DNA from 4 places in the Nocardioides sp. NPDC047086 genome. Region 1 is predicted to be linked to each of the others. Evidence: riboswitches for the same ligand, from Rfam matches in the RefSeq annotation. Region 1 holds a riboswitch; each other region holds the start of a gene.
The links. A riboswitch is a leader RNA that binds a small molecule or an ion and turns the genes downstream of it on or off. The one in region 1 is predicted to bind cobalamin.
Positions count from the first base shown of each region.

Region 2: linked by a shared signal. The riboswitch ahead of ABZ796_RS06570 (ABC transporter substrate-binding protein) and the one ahead of ABZ796_RS27310 (iron ABC transporter permease) in region 1 are both predicted to bind cobalamin.
Region 3: linked by a shared signal. The riboswitch ahead of ABZ796_RS26615 (VWA domain-containing protein) and the one ahead of ABZ796_RS27310 (iron ABC transporter permease) in region 1 are both predicted to bind cobalamin.
Region 4: linked by a shared signal. The riboswitch ahead of ABZ796_RS23025 (prenyltransferase/squalene oxidase repeat-containing protein) and the one ahead of ABZ796_RS27310 (iron ABC transporter permease) in region 1 are both predicted to bind cobalamin.

Region 1 covers NZ_JBEYUV010000073.1:1,978-6,507, forward strand. The annotation lists gene ABZ796_RS27305 (ribonucleotide-diphosphate reductase subunit beta) at 1-971, opposite strand, end outside; cobalamin riboswitch at 1,099-1,316, opposite strand; cobalamin riboswitch at 1,407-1,591, shown strand; gene ABZ796_RS27310 (iron ABC transporter permease) at 1,702-2,721, shown strand; gene ABZ796_RS27315 (ABC transporter ATP-binding protein) at 2,718-3,563, shown strand; gene ABZ796_RS27320 (ABC transporter substrate-binding protein) at 3,560-4,530, shown strand, end outside.
Region 2 covers NZ_JBEYUV010000006.1:33,653-38,182, forward strand. The annotation lists gene ABZ796_RS06560 (sugar ABC transporter ATP-binding protein) at 1-968, opposite strand, end outside; gene ABZ796_RS06565 (NAD(P)H-dependent oxidoreductase) at 1,147-1,845, shown strand; cobalamin riboswitch at 1,874-2,061, shown strand; gene ABZ796_RS06570 (ABC transporter substrate-binding protein) at 2,115-3,170, shown strand; gene ABZ796_RS06575 (iron chelate uptake ABC transporter family permease subunit) at 3,170-4,333, shown strand; gene ABZ796_RS06580 (ABC transporter ATP-binding protein) at 4,330-4,530, shown strand, end outside.
Region 3 covers NZ_JBEYUV010000063.1:2,571-7,100, reverse strand. The annotation lists gene cobM (precorrin-4 C(11)-methyltransferase) at 1-527, shown strand, start outside; gene bluB (5,6-dimethylbenzimidazole synthase) at 520-1,161, shown strand; gene cbiE (precorrin-6y C5,15-methyltransferase (decarboxylating) subunit CbiE) at 1,289-2,485, opposite strand; cobalamin riboswitch at 2,502-2,643, shown strand; gene ABZ796_RS26615 (VWA domain-containing protein) at 2,668-4,530, shown strand, end outside.
Region 4 covers NZ_JBEYUV010000039.1:16,933-21,462, forward strand. The annotation lists gene gatB (Asp-tRNA(Asn)/Glu-tRNA(Gln) amidotransferase subunit GatB) at 1-489, shown strand, start outside; gene ABZ796_RS23015 (NYN domain-containing protein) at 636-1,388, shown strand; gene ABZ796_RS23020 (hypothetical protein) at 1,399-2,055, opposite strand; cobalamin riboswitch at 2,105-2,242, shown strand; gene ABZ796_RS23025 (prenyltransferase/squalene oxidase repeat-containing protein) at 2,308-3,381, shown strand; gene ABZ796_RS23030 (hypothetical protein) at 3,375-3,992, shown strand; gene ABZ796_RS23035 (energy-coupling factor transporter transmembrane component T) at 3,989-4,530, shown strand, end outside.

The DNA of each region.
Region 1 (4,530 bases):
TTGCGGTTGTATTCGTTGCCGGTGACCTGGAAGAAGTCGTGGAACTGGGTGCCGTTGATGCCGTTGTAGAACCACTCGGCGATCGGGTTGACCTCGACGTCGAACAGCGGCTCCATCCGCATGTTCTGCAGCGTCATGTCGACCCGGGACTTCACGAACGCCTCCAGGTCGGCCTGGTCGATGCCGGCGATCGGACCGTGGGCGAAGAGCATCTCGACGATCCGGGCCTCGTGGACGTAGAGGTGCTCGGCCACGCTCCGGACACGGGCGAAGAGATCATCCCGCTCGGCCTCGAACTTGTCGGCGGGGACGGTGGCGGCGTACTCCTCCAGGGTGGTGTTGAAGAGCCAGGCGCCGCCGGTGGCGTGCAGGTTCTCGTCGCGGGCGGAGAAGTTGATCCCGCTGATCACGTTCTGCAGCAGGTTCTTGCCGCCGGACTGGAAGTGCTTGAGGAAGGCGAAGTTGGAGTAGAGGACGCAGTTCTCCATCAGCGTGAAGACGCTCAGCGCGTAGAGCAGGTCCTCATCGGCGATCGCGTCCCACACGAAGGCGATCCGCTCGGCCAGCACCGGGTCGTTCTTGTAGGAGTCGTAGAACTCCTCGGTGTCGATCATCAAGACCTTGTTGAGCTTCGCGTAGAACGGCGCGTGCATGTTCAGCTCGGCGAAGGAGAAGGCGTTGGTCATCATCTGGATCTCGGGCCGCGGGAACGCGTGGAAGAGCCGGTCGCCCCACACCTCGCCACCGAGGATCAGCTCGTAGATGGTGAAGAGCTTCAGCGTCGTCTTGACCGCGGCCTGCTCGGCGTCGGTCATGTTGACCAGGAAGTCCTGCTTGTCGTTCTCGACCGGGATCTCCTCGGCCGTCCAGAAGATGCTGCGCTGCTTCTTGGCCAGGTCCTCGGCCATCGGATAGTCGAAGACGTACGCCGACTTCTCGGTGCGGATCGGTAGACCCTCGGTGTCGATCATCTCATCAGCCCCCCTTTGCCCGCGGGCCCCGCGGCCCGCTCGGATGTCTCATGCATCCGTGCCGGGGCAGGAGAGGACGGCGTCGTACGCGCTCGATCCCCTGACCTTCCCTCGAGGTCGCGGACCCCACCATGAGGTGGGCACTGGCAGGTCTTCGGACTCGTGGGCGTCATCGTGCTCGGTCCTAGTGGCCGTCGCTTCCCAGGAGCCGGCTTGCTCCCAGTGCTTCGTGACGGCGGTCGTTCCCACTCACCGCTGCGGGGCAGTCCCGGACTCACACCGGGTTCCCTCTTGCCTCTCCCGCCCCGTTGCCGAGGAGGGAGAACCAGCTGCGAGGACCACTATATGCGGGAATTACACCAATGCAACTTCCTAGATGTTGTGCTTCGTCGTGTCGTCGGCAAAGTGGTCGAGACGTGCGCCGAGGGGGCGTGCTAGCCTCTGCGCCGAGTCGAACGCATCCTGATGGATGCCAGGGAACTCCGGTGTGAATCCGGGACTGGCGCGCAGCGGTGAGGGCGACGGCGACGCTAGGTAGCCACTGGGGACCGACTCCCTGGGAAGGCAGCGTCGCCGGTTGAACCCGAGTCCGAAAACCTGTCGGCTCAGATGTTCGTCATGGCCCTCGCGACCAGGGTCCAGAGGACCTGAGAGGCCGACCTGCGTGCTGACGCCGAGCCGTGAGACCCCGACCCTGATTTCACGCCCTGCCCGAGCCGGGAGACGACGGGTGCCGTTCGTGCCGCTGGTCGTCGGGCTGCTGCTCGCCTCGGCGCTCAGCGCTGTCGTGTCCGTGGCCTTCGGCTCCGAGCGGATCCCTGTCGGCGAGATCGTCGCGACCGTCGCCGACCGGCTCCGCGGTGAGGTGCCGGGGAGGTGGGACGTGATCGTGTGGGAGCTGCGCGTGCCGAGAGCCCTGATGGCGCTCGCGGTGGGCGCGGGCCTGGCCGTCGCCGGTGCCGGCATGCAGACGCTGGTCCGCAACCCGCTCGCCGACCCGTTCCTGCTCGGGATCAGCTCCGGTGCCTCGGTAGGAGCGACGGCGGCGATCACCACAGGTGCGCTGGCCGGTCTCGGCACCTATGCGGTCTCCGGCGGCGCGCTGGCCGGAGCGGTCGGCTCGGCGATGCTGGTCTGGCTGGTGGCCACCGCGCAGGGCGGGTTGACCCCGATCCGGTTGGTGCTCTCCGGGGTCGTGCTCTCCTCCGGCCTCTCCGCGATCGCCTCGTTCCTGGTCTTCATGAGCGACGATCCCCGTGCGGCCGACTCGGTGATGTTCTGGATGCTGGGCAGCGTCGGCGGCGCCAGCTGGGAGAAGCTGTGGCTGCCTGCGGCCCTCAGCCTCGTCCTGGGTCTCGGGATGCTGGCCCTGCACCGCTGGCTGGACGCTCTCGCCGCAGGCCCGGAGACCGCTTCCGCGCTCGGCGTGAACGTCGCGGCGCTGCGTACGACTCTCTTCGTCGCTCTGGCGGTGCTCGTCGGGGTCCTGGTCGCGGTCAGCGGTGGGATCGGGTTCGTCGGGCTGATCGTGCCGCACGCGGCCCGGCTGCTCGTGGGAGCGCGGCACCGGGTGGTGCTCCCGGTCGCGGCCCTGGGCGGTGGGGTGTTCCTGCTGTGGGTCGACGTGCTCGCCCGGCTGGTGGCGCGCCCGCAGGAGATCCCGTTGGGGGTGGTCACCGGGGTCGTCGGGGCGCCGCTGTTCCTCCTGCTGCTGGGCCGTGGCGGCTACCGCTTCGGCAGCGACCGATGAACGCCCCCGGGCCCCGGCCCGCGCTGCGGCTGTGCGGGGTCGCAGCCCGGCTGGGCCAGCGCGACGTACTTCACGACGTCGACCTGGAGGTGCCCGTCGGCACCCGCCTCGGGATCGTGGGCGTGAACGGTGTGGGAAAGTCGACCCTGCTGCGGATCCTCGCCGGAGTGCTGCGGCCGAGTGCCGGGCACGCCTACCTCGACGATGACTCCGGCGACCTCCGTGAGAGCGCCCGGATCAGCTCGCGCGAACGCGCCCGCCGGCTGGCGTACGTCCCCCAGGAAGAGGTCGCCTCCGCGGAGCTGCTCGTCGGTGAGATGGTCGCGCTGGGCCGGGTGCCACGCACCCGGCCGTGGTCCCGGGGCGGACCCCGGGAGCGCGAGATCGTGCGCGCGGCCCTCGATGCCGTCGGTCTGGCTGACCGCATCGACGATCCGTGCGACCGCCTCTCCGGCGGCGAGCGGCGCCGGGCGGTGATGGCCCGCGGCCTCGCGCAGGAGTGCCCGGTGATGCTGCTGGACGAACCCACCAACCATCTCGACGTCGCCTGGCAGCTGCGGCTGCTCCGGACCGTCGCCGAGCGGGCCGAGACGCTGGTCGCGACCATCCACGACCTCGACCTGGCGCTTCGCTCCTTCGACCGGCTCGCGGTCCTCGGGCGGCCGGCGGGCAGCGAGCCGGACAGCGGTCCGGCGACCGTCGTGGCCCATGGGCCGCCGGCCGAGGTGCTCGACACGATCCGGGTCGAGCACCACTTCGGCGTCGGCTCCGTCCAGGTGCCGCATCCAGATCTGGACCAGCCCCATCTGCTCATCCATCCCCGGAAGGACCGCTCGGCATGACCCATCCCATCACCAGACCCGTACGTCACCCCGGACTCGCCTGCCTCGCCGCGCTCGCGCTCGGCACCACGATCCTCACTGCCTGCGGGGCGGAGGAGACGGCCGCTGATGGCGCCTCCGGGCAGGGCGCGATCACCGTCGAGAACTGCGGCGAGAAGCTCACGGTCGACGAGCCGGTCACCGAGCTGTACGCCTACGACGGCGGGATCATCTCCATCGCCCTGGCCGTCGGTGCCCGCGAGGAGCTCGTCGCCGTGACCGGCCTGGCTCGGGACCAGCAGCTGCTCGAGCTCGCCTACCCCGAGGACCGGGTCGACGAGCTCCAGATCGTCGGTGATGACCACCCGACGCTGGAGACGGTCCTGGCGCTCGACCCGCAGATGATGTTCGCGGGCTGGGGCTACGGGTTCAGCGAGTCGCGCAACCTCGTGCCGGAGATGGTGCAGGAGCGGGGCATCGAGACCTACCTGCTCAGTGAGACCTGCCGGCAGGAGGACGGTGACCGGGGCACCATGGAGGCCTGGACGGCGCTGCGTACCGACCTGCTCAACATCGGCGAGCTGACCGGCCACGACCAGACCGCGAAGGAGGTCGTGGCCGACATCGACCAGCGCCGCGAGGCCCTGGAGAGCGCTCCGAAGCCCGAGAAGGAGCCGACCGCGTTCCTCTTCGACTCCGGCACCGACGCGATCTTCACCTCCGGCTCCTTCGGTGGCCCCCAGGCGATCTTCGACACCGCAGAGGTGACCAACGCGACCGCTGATGTCGAGGACACCTGGACGGAGGTCGGCTGGGAGCGATTCGCCGCCGCGAAGCCCGACATCATCTACTTCGTGGACTACCCCGGTCAGTCCTACGAGGAGAAGGTCAAGGTCCTGAAGGCCAACCCGGCCTCCCGTGACCTTCCCGCCGTCAAGGAGAACAGGTTCGTGAACCTGCCCTACGCGATGTGGGTATCCGGCCCGCT
Region 2 (4,530 bases), on a different contig from region 1:
CCCGCGGGGACCTGGCGACCCTCGAGGGTGACCTCGCCGCTCTCGTAGGGGTCGACGCCGAAGATCGCCTGGGCGACCTCGCTCCGTCCGGCTCCGACGAGGCCGGCCAGGCCGACGATCTCGCCTTCCCGGACGGTGAGGCTGATGTCCTGGAAGAGGCCGGTGCGGGTGAGGCCCTTGACCTCGAGCAGCGGCTTGCCGACGGTGGCCTCGAGCTTCGGGTAGAGGTCGGAGACCTCGCGCCCGACGAGCCGCTGGACGATCTGGTCCTCGGTGACCGCCGAGATGGGGTCGGTGGAGATGTAGCCGCCGTCGCGCATCACCGTGATGGTGTCGCAGAGCGCGAAGACCTCGTCGAAGCGGTGGGAGATGAAGACCACGGCGCAGCCCTGGTCGCGCAACGTGCGCGCCACGCTCATCAGCCGGTCGACCTCGTTGCCCGAGAGGGCGGCGGTCGGCTCGTCCATGATCAGGACCTTGGCGTCGAGCGAGAGCGCCTTGGCGATCTCGATCAGCTGCTGGTCGGCGATCGAGAGGCCCTCGGTGGGACGGTCGGGCTCGATCGGGACTCCGAGCCTGGCGAAGAGCTCGACGACCTCGGTGCGCATCGCGGCGCGGTCGATCCTGCCCCAGCGATTGGTCGGCTGACGTCCCATGAAGATGTTCTCGGTGACCGAGAGGTCGGGGAAGAGGGTCGGCTCCTGGTAGATGACCGCGACCCCGGCCTGCTTGGCGTCGGCAGTGTTGCGGAAGTCGACCTGTTCCCCGGCCAGCAGGTAGTCGCCGGCGTCGCGGCGGTAGAGCCCGGCGACGATCTTGACCAGGGTCGACTTCCCGGCTCCGTTCTCCCCCACGAGCGCGTGGATGGATCCGGCCTCGACCCGGAGGCTTCCGGAGCGGAGGGCGCGTACGGGGCCGAACGACTTGGCCACGTCCCGCAGCTCCAGTGCGGCGGGTGTGTCCGGCATGGGCAACTCCTCGAATTGAAAGGTTTCAAGTCTGGTTTACGCTAGTGATGGCAATCACATACGTCAACACTCTGAGGCCGCTAATTTGAGCGAGATCCGGACTTTGTCCTCAGACCGCTTCGACGCCCGTCCGCATCCAGGCGGGAATCCCACCGCGTCAGACGGCGTTCAGGACCCCATGCACGCACTCTGGGTATGGGCACATCCGCACGCGTCATCACTCAACGGACGGCTGCGCGAGATCGGCGTGAACGCGCTCGGCGCGGCGGGCTGGAGCGTCGACGAGATCGACCTCTATCGAGAAGGTTTCAATCCACTTCTGGTGGAGCAGGGCCAGGCCGACGTACGCCGCCACCAGGAGCGGCTGCGGGAGGCCGATCTGCTGGTCGTGCAGTTCCCGCTGTGGTGGTATTCGGTGCCGGCCATCCTCAAGGGCTGGATCGACCGGGTCTTCGAGTCGGGGTTCGCCTTCGACGTACCGGACCCGGAGACCGGCAAGCCGCTCAAGTACGGCAAGGGCGGCCTGGTCGGCAAGCGCGCGCTGACCGTGGTCACCGCCGGTGACCGGGCCGCGACCCTCGGGCCGCGCGGGATCAGCGGAGACATCGAGGACGTCCTGTGGCCGCTGCTGCACGGCACGTTCTGGTACACCGGGATGGACCCGCTCCGACCGCACCTGATCACCGACGCCGACACCATCGACGCCCAGGCCGTCGCGCGCGTCGAGGCCGACCTGAGCGTACGTCTCGAGGGTGTGATGACGGAGCCGCGGATCGGCTACCGGCCGATGGCCGAGGAGCACTACGACCACACGATCAGGCTCCACGCTTCGGTCGCGCCCGGGGAGGACGGGCTGAGCGCCCATCGCGAGGGCTGAGGTCGTACCCCGCCCGCGCACGGTCGCCTGCTACGGTCGTGTGGCCAGCCGCTCGGGACGTAGTCCCGGCACGGGAACCCGGTGAGAGTCCGGGACTGACGCGCAGCGGTGTGGGTGACGGACGGGACACTGTGCCACTGGGCCCTCGGGCCTGGGAAGGCGTCTCGCTCCGGTCGATCCCGAGTCCGAAGACCTGCTGGCCCTGCAGCAGACCGCTGCCGGTCAGCACGGGCGACGCGCACCAGCCCGCGACCTGCTCGAGGACCGACGTGCACCTGTCCCGCACCATCCGACCCTTCCTGGCCCGAACGTTCACCGCGAGCACCGTCCTGATGCTCGGCTCCGCGCTCGCCGGCTGCTCCGCCGACCAGCCCGCCGGCGCAGACCGGGCGGCCACCGAGGCCGCGGGCTTCCCGCTCACCCTGACCAACTGCGGGCGTGAGATCACCCTCGAGGCACCGCCCGAGCGTGTCGTCTCGCTCAACCAGGGCACCACCGAGATCCTGCTCTCGCTCGGCCTCGCCGACAAGATGGCCGGCACCGCCAACTGGACCGACCCGGTGCTCGACTCGCTCGCCGCCGACAACGAGGACGTGCCCCGGCTCGCCGAGAACGCGCCCTCCTACGAGCGCGTCCTGGAGGCCGAGCCCGACTTCGTCACCGCCTCCTTCATCAGCACGCTGGGTGAGGGCGGGGTGACCACGCCCGAGGACCTGGAGAAGCTCGGCGTGGGCTCCTACCTCTCCCCCGCCGAGTGCCTCAAGGACAACGAGGGCGACGACGACGGCACCCGCCACGATGTGCTCGAGATCGACACGATCCTCCAGGAGATCACCGACCTGGCGCGGATCTTCGGCGTCCCCGAACGGGGCGAGGAGCTCGTCGCCGACCTGACGCGCCGCCTCGAGGCCGCCGAGAGCAAGGCGCCCGACGACGAGGTGAGCGCGATGTACTGGTTCGCCAACTCCGAGTCGCCCTACCTGGCCGGCTGCTGCGGCGGCCCGGGGATCATCGGCCGCACCCTCGGCATCGAGAACGTCTTCGACGACACCACCGACGAGTGGCCGCAGATCAACTGGGAGACCGTCGCCGAGCGCAACCCCGACGTCATCGTCCTCGGCGACCTGACCCGCAAGAGCCAGACCGCCGAGACCGCCCGCGCGAAGATCGACTACCTGAAGAGCAACCCGGTGACCGCGCAGATGGACGCGGTGAAGAACGACCGCTTCGTGACCCTCTCCGGCGCCGAGCTCAACCCCTCGATCCGCACGGTCTACGCGGTGGAGAACACCGCCGACCAGCTCGCCGACCTCGGCCTCCGCTGATGTCGGTACGCCTCCCCGACCGGCCGAAGCGTCACCCCCGTCGGCCGAGGCGTCAGCCCGGTCGGCCGACCTGGCACGGCCGTGACGGCTCGGCCGACGTACGTGACGGCTCGGGCGACGGGGGTGACGGCTCGGGCGACGGGGGTGACGGCTCGGCGATCGGGGTCGCCGGGGTCCTGCTGTGCGTCGCTCCCCTGGCGGTGCTGGCCTCGGTCGCAGGTGCCATCACCGTCGGGCCCTCGGACCTGGGCGTCGCCGATGTCTACGGCGTGGTCGCCGACCGGGTGGGCCTCGGCTCCTCCGACCTCACTCTGCTGCAGCAGAGCATCGTGTGGGACCTGCGGCTGCCGCGTACGTTGCTGGCCGGGATCTGCGGGGCTGGGCTGGCCATCTGCGGGGTGATCCTGCAGTCGCTGCTGCGTAACCCGCTCGCCGACCCGTTCGTGCTCGGCATCTCCTCGGGTGCCTCCACCGGGGCGGTCGCGGTCGTCGTGCTCGGCATCGGGTCGGGCGCGATCGGCCTCTCGACCGGGGCGTTCGCGGGCGCGCTCGTCTCGTTCGCGCTGGTGCTGCTGCTCGCCTCGCTCGCCGGCGGCACCACCGACCGGCTCGTGCTCGCCGGCATCGCCGCCACCCAGCTCTTCTCCGCGCTCACCTCGTTCATCGTGTTCACCGCGGCCGACGCCGAGCAGACGCGCGGGGTGCTCTTCTGGCTGCTCGGGTCGCTCTCCTCGGCGAGTTGGACCGACGTGCTCGTCTGCGGGGTGATCGTGCTCGGCGGGCTGCTCTGCTGTGTCGCGGGCGCCGGATGGCTGGACGCGTTCGCGTTCGGCAACGACGCGGCGGCCTCGCTCGGCGTCGACGTCACCCGCATCCGGGTCGTACTCCTCGTGCTCACGGCACTGATGACGGCCGTCATCGTCTCCACGTCCGGGGCGATCGGCTTCGTCGGACTGGTGCTGCCGCACCTGGCTCGCGCGCTGGTCGGAGTCGGACACCGGCTGCTGCTCCCGGCCACCGCGCTGCTCGGCGCGATCTTCCTGATCTGGGTCGACACCGCGGCCCGGACGGTGATCGACCCCGAAGAGCTCCCGGTCGGGGTGGCCACCGCGCTGGTCGGGGTGCCGGCCTTCGCGCTGGTGCTGATGAGGGCACGCCGATGACGGCGCTCGAGGCCGGCCGGGTCCGCTGGGCACCCCGTGGCCGGATCGTCGTCGACGACGTGTCCCTCCGGGTCGAGGACGGCACCACCGTCGGGCTGCTCGGCCCCAACGGGTCCGGGAAGTCCTCACTGATCCGCATCCTCGCCGGGCTCCGGCCGCCGTCCTCCGGAGACGTAAGCCTCGACGGCCGCCCGCTC
Region 3 (4,530 bases), on a different contig from region 1:
GGGGCAAGCAGGTCGTACGCCTCGTCTCCGGCGACCCCTCGGTCTACTCGGCGGTCGCGGAGCAGACACGGCGGCTCGATGCGGCCGAGGTGCCGTGGGACGTGACCCCCGGGGTGCCCGCCTATGCGGCCGCGGCCGCGCTGGTGGGGCGGGAGCTGACCGTTCCGCTGGTGGCGCAGTCGGTCGTCCTCACCCGGACCCAGGCACGGTCGACGGCCATGCCGGAGGGGGAGTCCCTCGCCGCGTACGCCGCGACCGGCGCCACGCTCGTGCTCCACCTGGCGATCCGGCGCACCCGCGAGCTGATGGCCGAGCTGTTGCCCTACTACGGCCCGGAGTGCCCGGTCGTGGTCGTCTACCGTGCCAGCCAGCCCGCGGAGCGGGTGCTGCGTGGAACGGTGGCGACGATCGCCGACGCGGTCGAGGACGCGGGGCTGCGGCAGGCGGCCGTCATCCTCGCCGGGCCCGCGCTGGCCCGCGACGGGGGTGAGTCGTTCCTCTACGACGCCGCTCGGGTGCGTGCCTGATGGAGCTCTGCGCCTGATGGACCTCTATGACGCGATCAACCGCCGCCGCGACACCCGCGCGGAGTTCACCGGCGAGCCGATCCCACCCGACGTCCTCGAGCGGGTCCTCTCGGCAGCCCACGCCGCCCCGAGCGTCGGGATGTCGCAGCCGTGGGACTTCGTGCTCGTACGCGACGCCGACCGCCTCGACCGCTTCCACGCCCACGTCGCGAGCGAACGGGAGACCTTCGCCGCCACCCTGTCCGGCGAGCGGGCCGAGACCTTCTCCCGGATCAAGATCGAGGGCATCCGCGAGTCCGGGCTGGGCATCGTGGTCGGCTACGACCCGACCCGCGGCGGCCCCAACGTCCTCGGCCGCCATGCCATCGCCGACGCGGGCCTCTACTCGGTCGTCTGCGCCATCCAGAACCTCTGGCTCGCCGCCACCGCCGAGGGCCTCGGCGTCGGCTGGGTCAGCTTCTACCGCGAGGAGTTCCTGCGCGACCTGGTCGGGATGCCCGAGGGCGTACGTCCTGTCGCCTGGCTCTGCGTCGGCCCTGTGGCCGACCTTCCCGACACCCCGGACCTGGAGCGCTTCGGCTGGCGCCACCGCTCACCGCTCTCGACGGTGGTCCACGAGGAGAAGTTCGGGTAGTCCGTCAGAATCGGCGGGTGAAGAAGTACATCCTCTTCGATCAGAGCTGAAGCGCATCGTCCTCGCATGAGATGCGGAGCTTTTACTAGACGATGACACCTTGTGAACTAGGTGGATTCACCAGGTGTCATCGTCTAGTAAAAGGCGCGCTGTAGGACCACTGCACCACCGTGCGCTGAGGGGCCCAGCCGCGGAAGGTGCCGATGGCGTCGACGGACTCGACCGAGATCCGGGTCAGCTCGCCGCCGAGTTCGGCATGCTGTCGCGCCAGGAGTTGCTCGGTCTCCAGGGTGACGCCGTGGACCACGAGCCGGCCGCCGGGGCGGAGGGCGGTGAGGCAGGTGTCGAGCACGCCGGGGCGGGTCGCGCCGCCGCCGATGAAGATCGCGTCGGGTGCCGGGAGATCGCCCAACGCATCGGGGGCTCGGCCCTCGACGACATTCAGCCCGGGGACGCCGAGACGGGCCGCGTTGCGGGCGATCCGGGCGGCGCGCTCGGGGGAGGCCTCGACCGCGGTCGTGGTGCACGACGGGTGCGCGCGCATCCACTCGATCCCGATCGACCCGGCACCGGCGCCGACATCCCACAGGTGCGCGCCAGGTGTGGGCGCCAGTCGGGCCAGGGCCGAGGCCCGCAGGTCGCGCTTGGTCAGCTGGCCGTCGTTCTCGAAGGCGTCGTCGGGAAGGCCGGCGGTCCAGCCGAAGAGGGGCGCGCCGACGCACTCGATCGCCACGATGTTGAGCCGCGGCGACTCCCCGTTCCACACCGAAGCGGTCGCGGACCGAGCGCTCTCGGTCTCCGCCCCGAGGTCGCCCAGCACGGTCATCGCGGACTCTCCGAAACCGGCTGAGACCAGCAGGTCCGCGATCGACGCGGGGGTCGACTCGTCGGAGGAGAGTGCCAGGATCCGGCGGCCGGGTGCGAGCTCGCGGGCGACCAGCGACACGTCGCGGCCGACCAGGCTGACGGCCACGCACGACTCGGCCGGCCAGCCCATCCGGGCGCGGGCGAGGGCGACGGAGGAGACGGCCGGCTCGATGCGTACGTTCTCCCGACCGAGGAGCGAGATCAGGGTCGTCCCGATGCCGGAGACCAGCGGGTCGCCCGAGGCCAGGGCGACCGCGTCCCCGACATCGTCGAGCAGCGCCGGGAGACCGTCACGCAGCGGCGAGGGCCAGGGCTCGCGACGCTGGCCGGGAACGTCCGGGACGAGGTCGAGGTGACGCTTGCCGCCGAGGAGGACCGGGGACTCCCGGATCAGATGCTGGTGACGTACGGGAATCTCGTCCCAACCTCCGGCACCGATGCCCACCACGACGATCATGAGGCCAGACGCTACAGTGACCGCACAGGCGCGAGGTGCCCCGACTGGGGAGAATCTGGGAAGCCGGTGAGAATCCGGCACAGGCCCGCTGCGGTGAATCGAGCCCCATCACGGGGACTCGACAAGTCCGAAGACCGGCCCCGCGTCCAACCATCCAACGCGATAGGGAGCGGGAGCCTCTCATGCCGGTGCACTACCCATTTTCTGCCGTCCTCGGCTGCCAGGCGGACGACCTCGACGACATGGGCCTCGCGCTCGTGCTCACCACGATCTCCCCGGAGATCGGCGGGGTCCTGGTCCGTGGCGAGAAGGGGACCGCGAAGTCGACGGCCGTACGTGGCCTGGCGGCCGTGCTGCCCTCGATCTCGGTCTACGCCGGGGACCGGTTCTCGATCGACCCGGCCGACCCGTCCGCGGAGTCGCCGGACGGGCCCTTCGGGTCCGCCGCCGTCGTGGAGAGCCGCCCGGTGCGGCTGGTCGAGCTCCCGGTGGGTGCCACCGAGGACCGGGTCGTCGGCTCCCTCCACCTGGAGAGCGCGCTCTCTCGCGGCGCGGTCGAGTTCGAGCCGGGCCTGCTCGCGCGGGCACACCGGGGTCTGCTCTACGTCGACGAGGTCAACCTGCTCCACGACCACCTGGTCGACCTGCTGCTGGACGCGGCCGCCATGGGCCGGGTCTCGGTCGAGCGTGACGGCGTCTCGGTCGAGCACGCCGCCCGGTTCGTGCTGATCGGCACCATGAACCCCGAGGAGGGCGAGCTGCGCCCGCAGCTGCTGGACCGCTTCGGGCTCACCGTCGAGGTCGCCGCGCCCCGGGATCCGGCGCTGCGCGCCGAGGTCGTACGCCGCCGGATGGCCTTCGACCTGGACGCTCCCGCGTTCGTCGAGCGCTATGTCGCCGCCGAGCGCGACCTGACCGCACGGGTCTCGACCGCGCGCACTCTCGTCGGGAAGGTCCGGCTCACCGCGCCCGGGCTGCTCAAGATCGCCGAGGTCTGCGCGGCGTTCGAGGTCGACGGGCTGCGCGCCGACATCGTCACCGCGCGCACCGCGGTCGCGCACGCGGCCTGGGCCGGCCGCTCCGAGGTCACCCGCGAAGACATCCGCCGCGCCGCCCTGCTCGCGCTGCCGCACCGCCGCCGTCGCAACCCGTTCGACGCTCCCGGTCTCGACGAGGACCTGCTCGACCGCATCCTCGGCGACGAGGAGCTGCCGCCCGAGCCGCCGGAGGGCGGGCCTGCGGATGGCTCGGGGGACGACTCGGGCGCCGAAGGTGACCCTGTTGGTCTCACTGAGTCAGATTCCGCTGGGCCTCCGCCTAGCGGCTCCGGCGGCTCGACCGAGGATGAACCCCCGTCGGTTGAGCCCGCGAGCGAAGCGAGCGGTGTCGAAACCAACACAGCCGATGACGCACTCGACCGGCCACAGTCGCCTTCCGGCGTCGCGCCCGAGTCCGTCACCGCCGCCGCCCCGGCCTACCGCCCCCGCCTCCTGACCGCGACCGGCCTCGGCACCGGCCGCTCCGGCGGCCGGAGCAAGGCGATCGGCAGCAGCGGCCGCCGGATCGGCGCGAACACCAGCACCCGCGGCTCGCTCCATCTCGTCGAGACGCTCAAGGCGGCCGCGGGCAAGCAGGCCGCCCGTCCGCGTACGTCCGCGAAGGTCGAGCTGCGCACCGAGGATCTCCGCACCGCGGTCCGCGAGGGCCGCGAGGCCAACCTGGTGCTCTTCTGCGTGGACGCGTCCGGGTCGATGGCCGCGCGCAAGCGGATGGCCCAGGTGAAAGCCGCCGTCCTCTCGCTGCTGCTCGACGCCTACCGGCGCCGCGACAAGGTCGGGATGATCACCTTCCGCGGCGAGAGCGCCGAGCTCGTGCTGCCGCCGACCGGGTCGGTCGACCTCGCCGCGGCACGCCTCGACGAGGTGCCCGCCGGAGGACGTACGCCGCTGGCCGAAGGCCTCCTCGAGGCCGCCCGGGTGCTCCAGCGCGAGCACCTCCGCGACCCCGATCTGCGCCCGCTGCTGGTGGTCGTCACCGACGGCCGC
Region 4 (4,530 bases), on a different contig from region 1:
GACCTGGAGATGCGCGACGTCTGGGCCGCCGGCGCCTTGTCGCTGATTGAGGCGACTGTCGCCGAAGGAGCCTCCGCACAGGCCGCCCGTAAGTGGTGGATGGCCGAGCTGTCCCGCAGTGCCAACGACCGTGGCGTCGAGCTCGCCGAGGTCGGTGTCACCCCCGTCCAGGTCGCCGAGGTGCAGAAGCTGGTCGACGGCGGTTCGCTGACCGACAAGCTCGCCCGCCAGGTCTTCGAGGGGCTCCTGGCTGGTGAAGGCTCGGTCGCCGAGATCGTCGACGCCCGCGGCCTCGCCGTGGTCTCCGACGACGGTGCCCTCGGCGCCGCCGTCGACGACGCCATCGCCGCCCAGCCCGCGGTCGCGGAGAAGATCCGCGGCGGCAACCAGGCCGCGGCCGGTGCGCTCATCGGTGCGGTCATGAAGGCGACCGGCGGCAAGGCCGACGCCAAGCGTGTCCGCGAGCTGATCCTGGAGAAGCTCGCCTGACGTAGCGACTGTGTTGGTCTCGACACGCTCGGCCGCAGGCGGCCTTCCGGCTCGACCGACGGGGCCTGCCGTCGGTCGAGCCGCCGGAGCCGCTAGGCGAAGGCGTGTCGAGACCAACACAGTCCTGTTCCTGCCACACTGATCTGGTGACCGAGCCCTTCCGTATCGCCCTGCTCATCGACGCCGACAATGCTCCGGCGGCCAAGATCGACGCGATCCTCAATGACCTGGCCGAGTACGGCGAGGTGACGATCCGGCGGGCCTACGGCAACTGGACCAAGCCCGAGCTCAAGGGGTGGATCGAGGAGCTGCACGATGCCGCGATCCGGCCGATGCAGCAGTTCGACCTGACCGCCCACAAGAACGCCTCCGACATGGCGCTCGCCATCGACGCCGTCGAGCTGCTGCACGCGGCGATCCCGGACGCGTTCGCGCTGGTCTCCTCCGACTCCGACTTCACGCCGCTGGTGCACTATCTGCGGGAGAAGGGGCGCGCGGTCTACGGCTACGGCCGGGAGAAGACCCCGGCGCCGTTCAAGAGTGCCTGCACCCGGTTCACCGTGGTGGAGAAGCTCGGCGACTCCGAGGAGGAGACCGACACCGAGACCGGGACCACGCCCGCCCGCAAGCCGTCCTCCTCGGCGACCACGGGGCAGCTGCTCAAGCGCAACGCCCGGCTGATCCAGCTGCTGCGCAACTCCATCGCCGCAGCCGCCGACGACGACGGCTGGGCCCTGGTCGGCACGGTCGTCTCCCGCATCCGCAACCAGTCCTCCGAGGACCCCCGCAACTACGGCTACGCCACCTGGACCAAGCTCATCAAGGCGATCGACCTCTTCGAGCTCAAGGACGAGGGCACCTCGGCGATCGCGGTCAGCGACAAGCGCACCAAGAAGTGACGTACGCCTGCTAGGACGCGTCCGCGGTGCGGTCCTGGTCGCTCGCCGTCTTCGGGCGGGCGCACGTGATCCCCTGGGGCACCGACCCCTGGAGGTGCTTCAGCGCGGCCTTGAAGTCGCGGCAGCGCTCGGCGTCCTCCTTCTTGTTGTAGGGATAGCCGATCGCCGCGTTGACCTTGCCCATGTCGAGGGCGTCCGCGAGCGGGTTGATGTCGCGGGCGACGGTCCAGTACCACCGTGAGATCGGCGCGCTGTGGTCCAGCGACCGGGCCAGCTCGGGCCGGCGGCGCAGGTCGATGTCGAAGTAGGCGCCGGCGTCGGTGTAGTTGGCCTCGCCGGTCAGCTGGATGTAGCCGCGGCCGGCGTACTTCCGCTTGTCGCGGCCCTTGGCGTCGTGGTGGAAGGAGCTCTCGTTGGCGAGCGTGGCCAGGTAGGCCGCCTGTCGGTAGGGGGTCGTGATCCTGGCATCGGACATGGCGCGGTTGAGGCTCGGCAGCCCGGTCTCGACGGTCTGCCGGTTGCCGACCTTGTCGCCGAACATGGCGACCAGATCGGCGTACGTGACCGATGTCCGAGCCGGCTCCGCGACAGCCGTCGTGGCCGGGCAGAGAGCGAGAAGGGTGGCCGAGATCGACGCTGCGACAAGGCCGAGAATCCTGTGGCGCATGGGGACAGAGTGACTGCTCGGTGGCGATCGCGCAAGCGGCGCGGGCCCGGCATAAGATAGCCCCCTCAATCAACACACGCCGTGGTGGGGGAAGCCGGTCGAATCCCGGCGCTGACCCGCAACCGTAGGCCCAGGCACCGAGTGTCCTGAGCGAGCCGGAGCACCTGCCGACGGACGCGTACTGACCTGACGCTGTCGTGGAAAGCAGCGGGTCGGCCCAGGGCCTTCCCGACGAACAGCGTGGAAGGAACCATGAAGAAGACCGTCCTCGGCGGCATCGCCGCCGCCCTCGCCCTCACTTCGCTCGCCGGCTGTGGCGAGAAGACCGTCGAGGAGGGCGAGAAGCCCACCTACGACGCGAAGGTGTCCACCTCGGTGGCCGACTGGCTCGTCGCCCAGGCGCCCGAGGGCGTGGCCCGCAACGCCCAGTACGGCACGGACGACTTCGGGCTCAGCGCCGACATCGGGATCGCGCTGGCCGAGGTCGGTGGCTACGACGAGGAGATCGCCACGATCGCCGCGGCCGTGATGGAGAACAAGAAGGCTTACACCTCGCCCGGGTTCGGCACCGTCACCTCGGCCGGGGCCACCGCGAAGGCGCTGGTCCTCCAGCAGAACGTCGACGCCTCCGACCCCGGGCTGTTGAAGCAGCTCGAGGGCACCGTTGCCGAGAACGGCCGCATCGCCGACGTGCTCGACCCCAAGAACAAGGAGGCGGCCGACTACTCCAACACGATCGGACAGTCGTACGCCGTATGGGCCCTGAACAACGCCGAGAGCAAGGAGGCCGCGGCCGCGACGGAGTTCCTGGCCGGGCAGCAGTGCGAGGAGGGCTGGTTCCGGGTCACCTTCACGGCCGACCCGGCCGCGGCAGATCAGACCTGCGACGCCGACCCGAAGGCCGCCCCGGACGCCGACGCCACCGCGTTCGCGCTGATCGCCCTCTCCTCGGTGGCCTCTCCGGAGGCGGAGAAGGCCGTCAAGGCGGGCGTGGAGTGGCTGAAGGAGACCCAGGCCGAGGACGGTTCGTTCAAGGCGGCGACCGGCAACATCGCCAACTCCAACACCACCGGTCTGGCCGGGTGGGCGTTCGGGCGCGCCGGTGAGACCGCTGCCGCGGAGAAGGCCGCGACCTGGGTCGCCGACCACGTCGTGACCTGTGGCGAGGACGCCGGCGCGGTGGCCTATGACGACGCCGCGCTGACCGAGGCCAACACCAAGGGCCTGACCAAGGAGTCCGAGGGGATGTATCGCCTCGCGGCCGCGCAGGCCCTGCCGTCGCTGGTCTTCCTGCCCAAGGACGCGACCGCGAAGAGCTCGTGCTGATCCTGCGCGATCTCCTGGTGGCCCTGGCGATCCTCGCCGGGGCCACCGCACCCGTCTCCTCGGCAGCCGCATCATCCGCGCCCGAGGCGTGCGACGGGGTCACCGTCGTCGTCGAGCCCAACGCGTTGGGTGGCGACCCCGAGGTCGCCTGTGTCCAGCCCGGGGAGGGCGACACCGGTGCCGATCTGTTCGAGAAGGCCGGACATCCGCTCACCTACGTGACCTCGATGCCCAGCGTCGTGTGCCGTGTCGACGAGCGCCCGAAGGCCGCCGGTTGCGCCCAGATGCCGCCTGCCGATGCGTACTGGTCGCTGTGGATCACCGACGATTCGGGGGCCTGGAGCTACGCCTCCAGAAATGTTACCGAAATCAGCGTGACCTCCGGGCAGGGTGTTGCGTTCACGTGGATAGACGACGATGTCGTTACCGCTCCGGCGACGGAGCTTGGGGATGCTGTGGGGGCGCCCTCAAGCCCGTCGCCGGAGTTATCTCCGGACGACGCGCCTTCCGGCTCGACCCCAGCGGCCGAGCATCTGCCCGCCTGGGTCGCGCCCGCGGGGATCCTCGCCCTCTTCACCGTCGCCGGTGCTGTGTGGTGGCGTCGGCGATGAGCGAGCTGTTTCGTAAGGCCGCGGTCGCGCACCTGCCCCGCGATCTGCACCCGGTCGCCTGGTGGGTCTGGGCGATCGGCCTGGCTGCGTACGCCTCCTTCACCACCAACCCGTTGCTGCTCCTGCTCGTCGTGGGGGTGGTGTCGGTCGTGGTCGCCGCGCGCCGCGGCGAGCAACCGTGGGCGAAGGCGTTCCGGCTCTACGTCGGCCTCGCGGTGTTCATCGTCGTGACCCGGGTGCTCTTCCGGGTCCTTCTGGGCGCGGTGCCGGGTCACGTGCTCATCGATCTTCCCGAGATCCCGCTTCCGGAGTGGGTGCTGGGGATCCGGCTGCTCGGGCCGCTCACCCGGGAGGCGCTGCTGGCCGGCCTCTACGACGGGATGCGGCTGGGGGTCATCGTGATCTGCGTCGGCGCGGCCAACGCGCTGGCGAACCCGAAGCGGCTGCTGCGCTCGCTGCCCCCGGCGCTCTACGAGATCGGCACCGCCGCCGTGGTCGCCGTGACGGTGCTGCCGCAGCTGGCCGAGTCGGTGCAGCG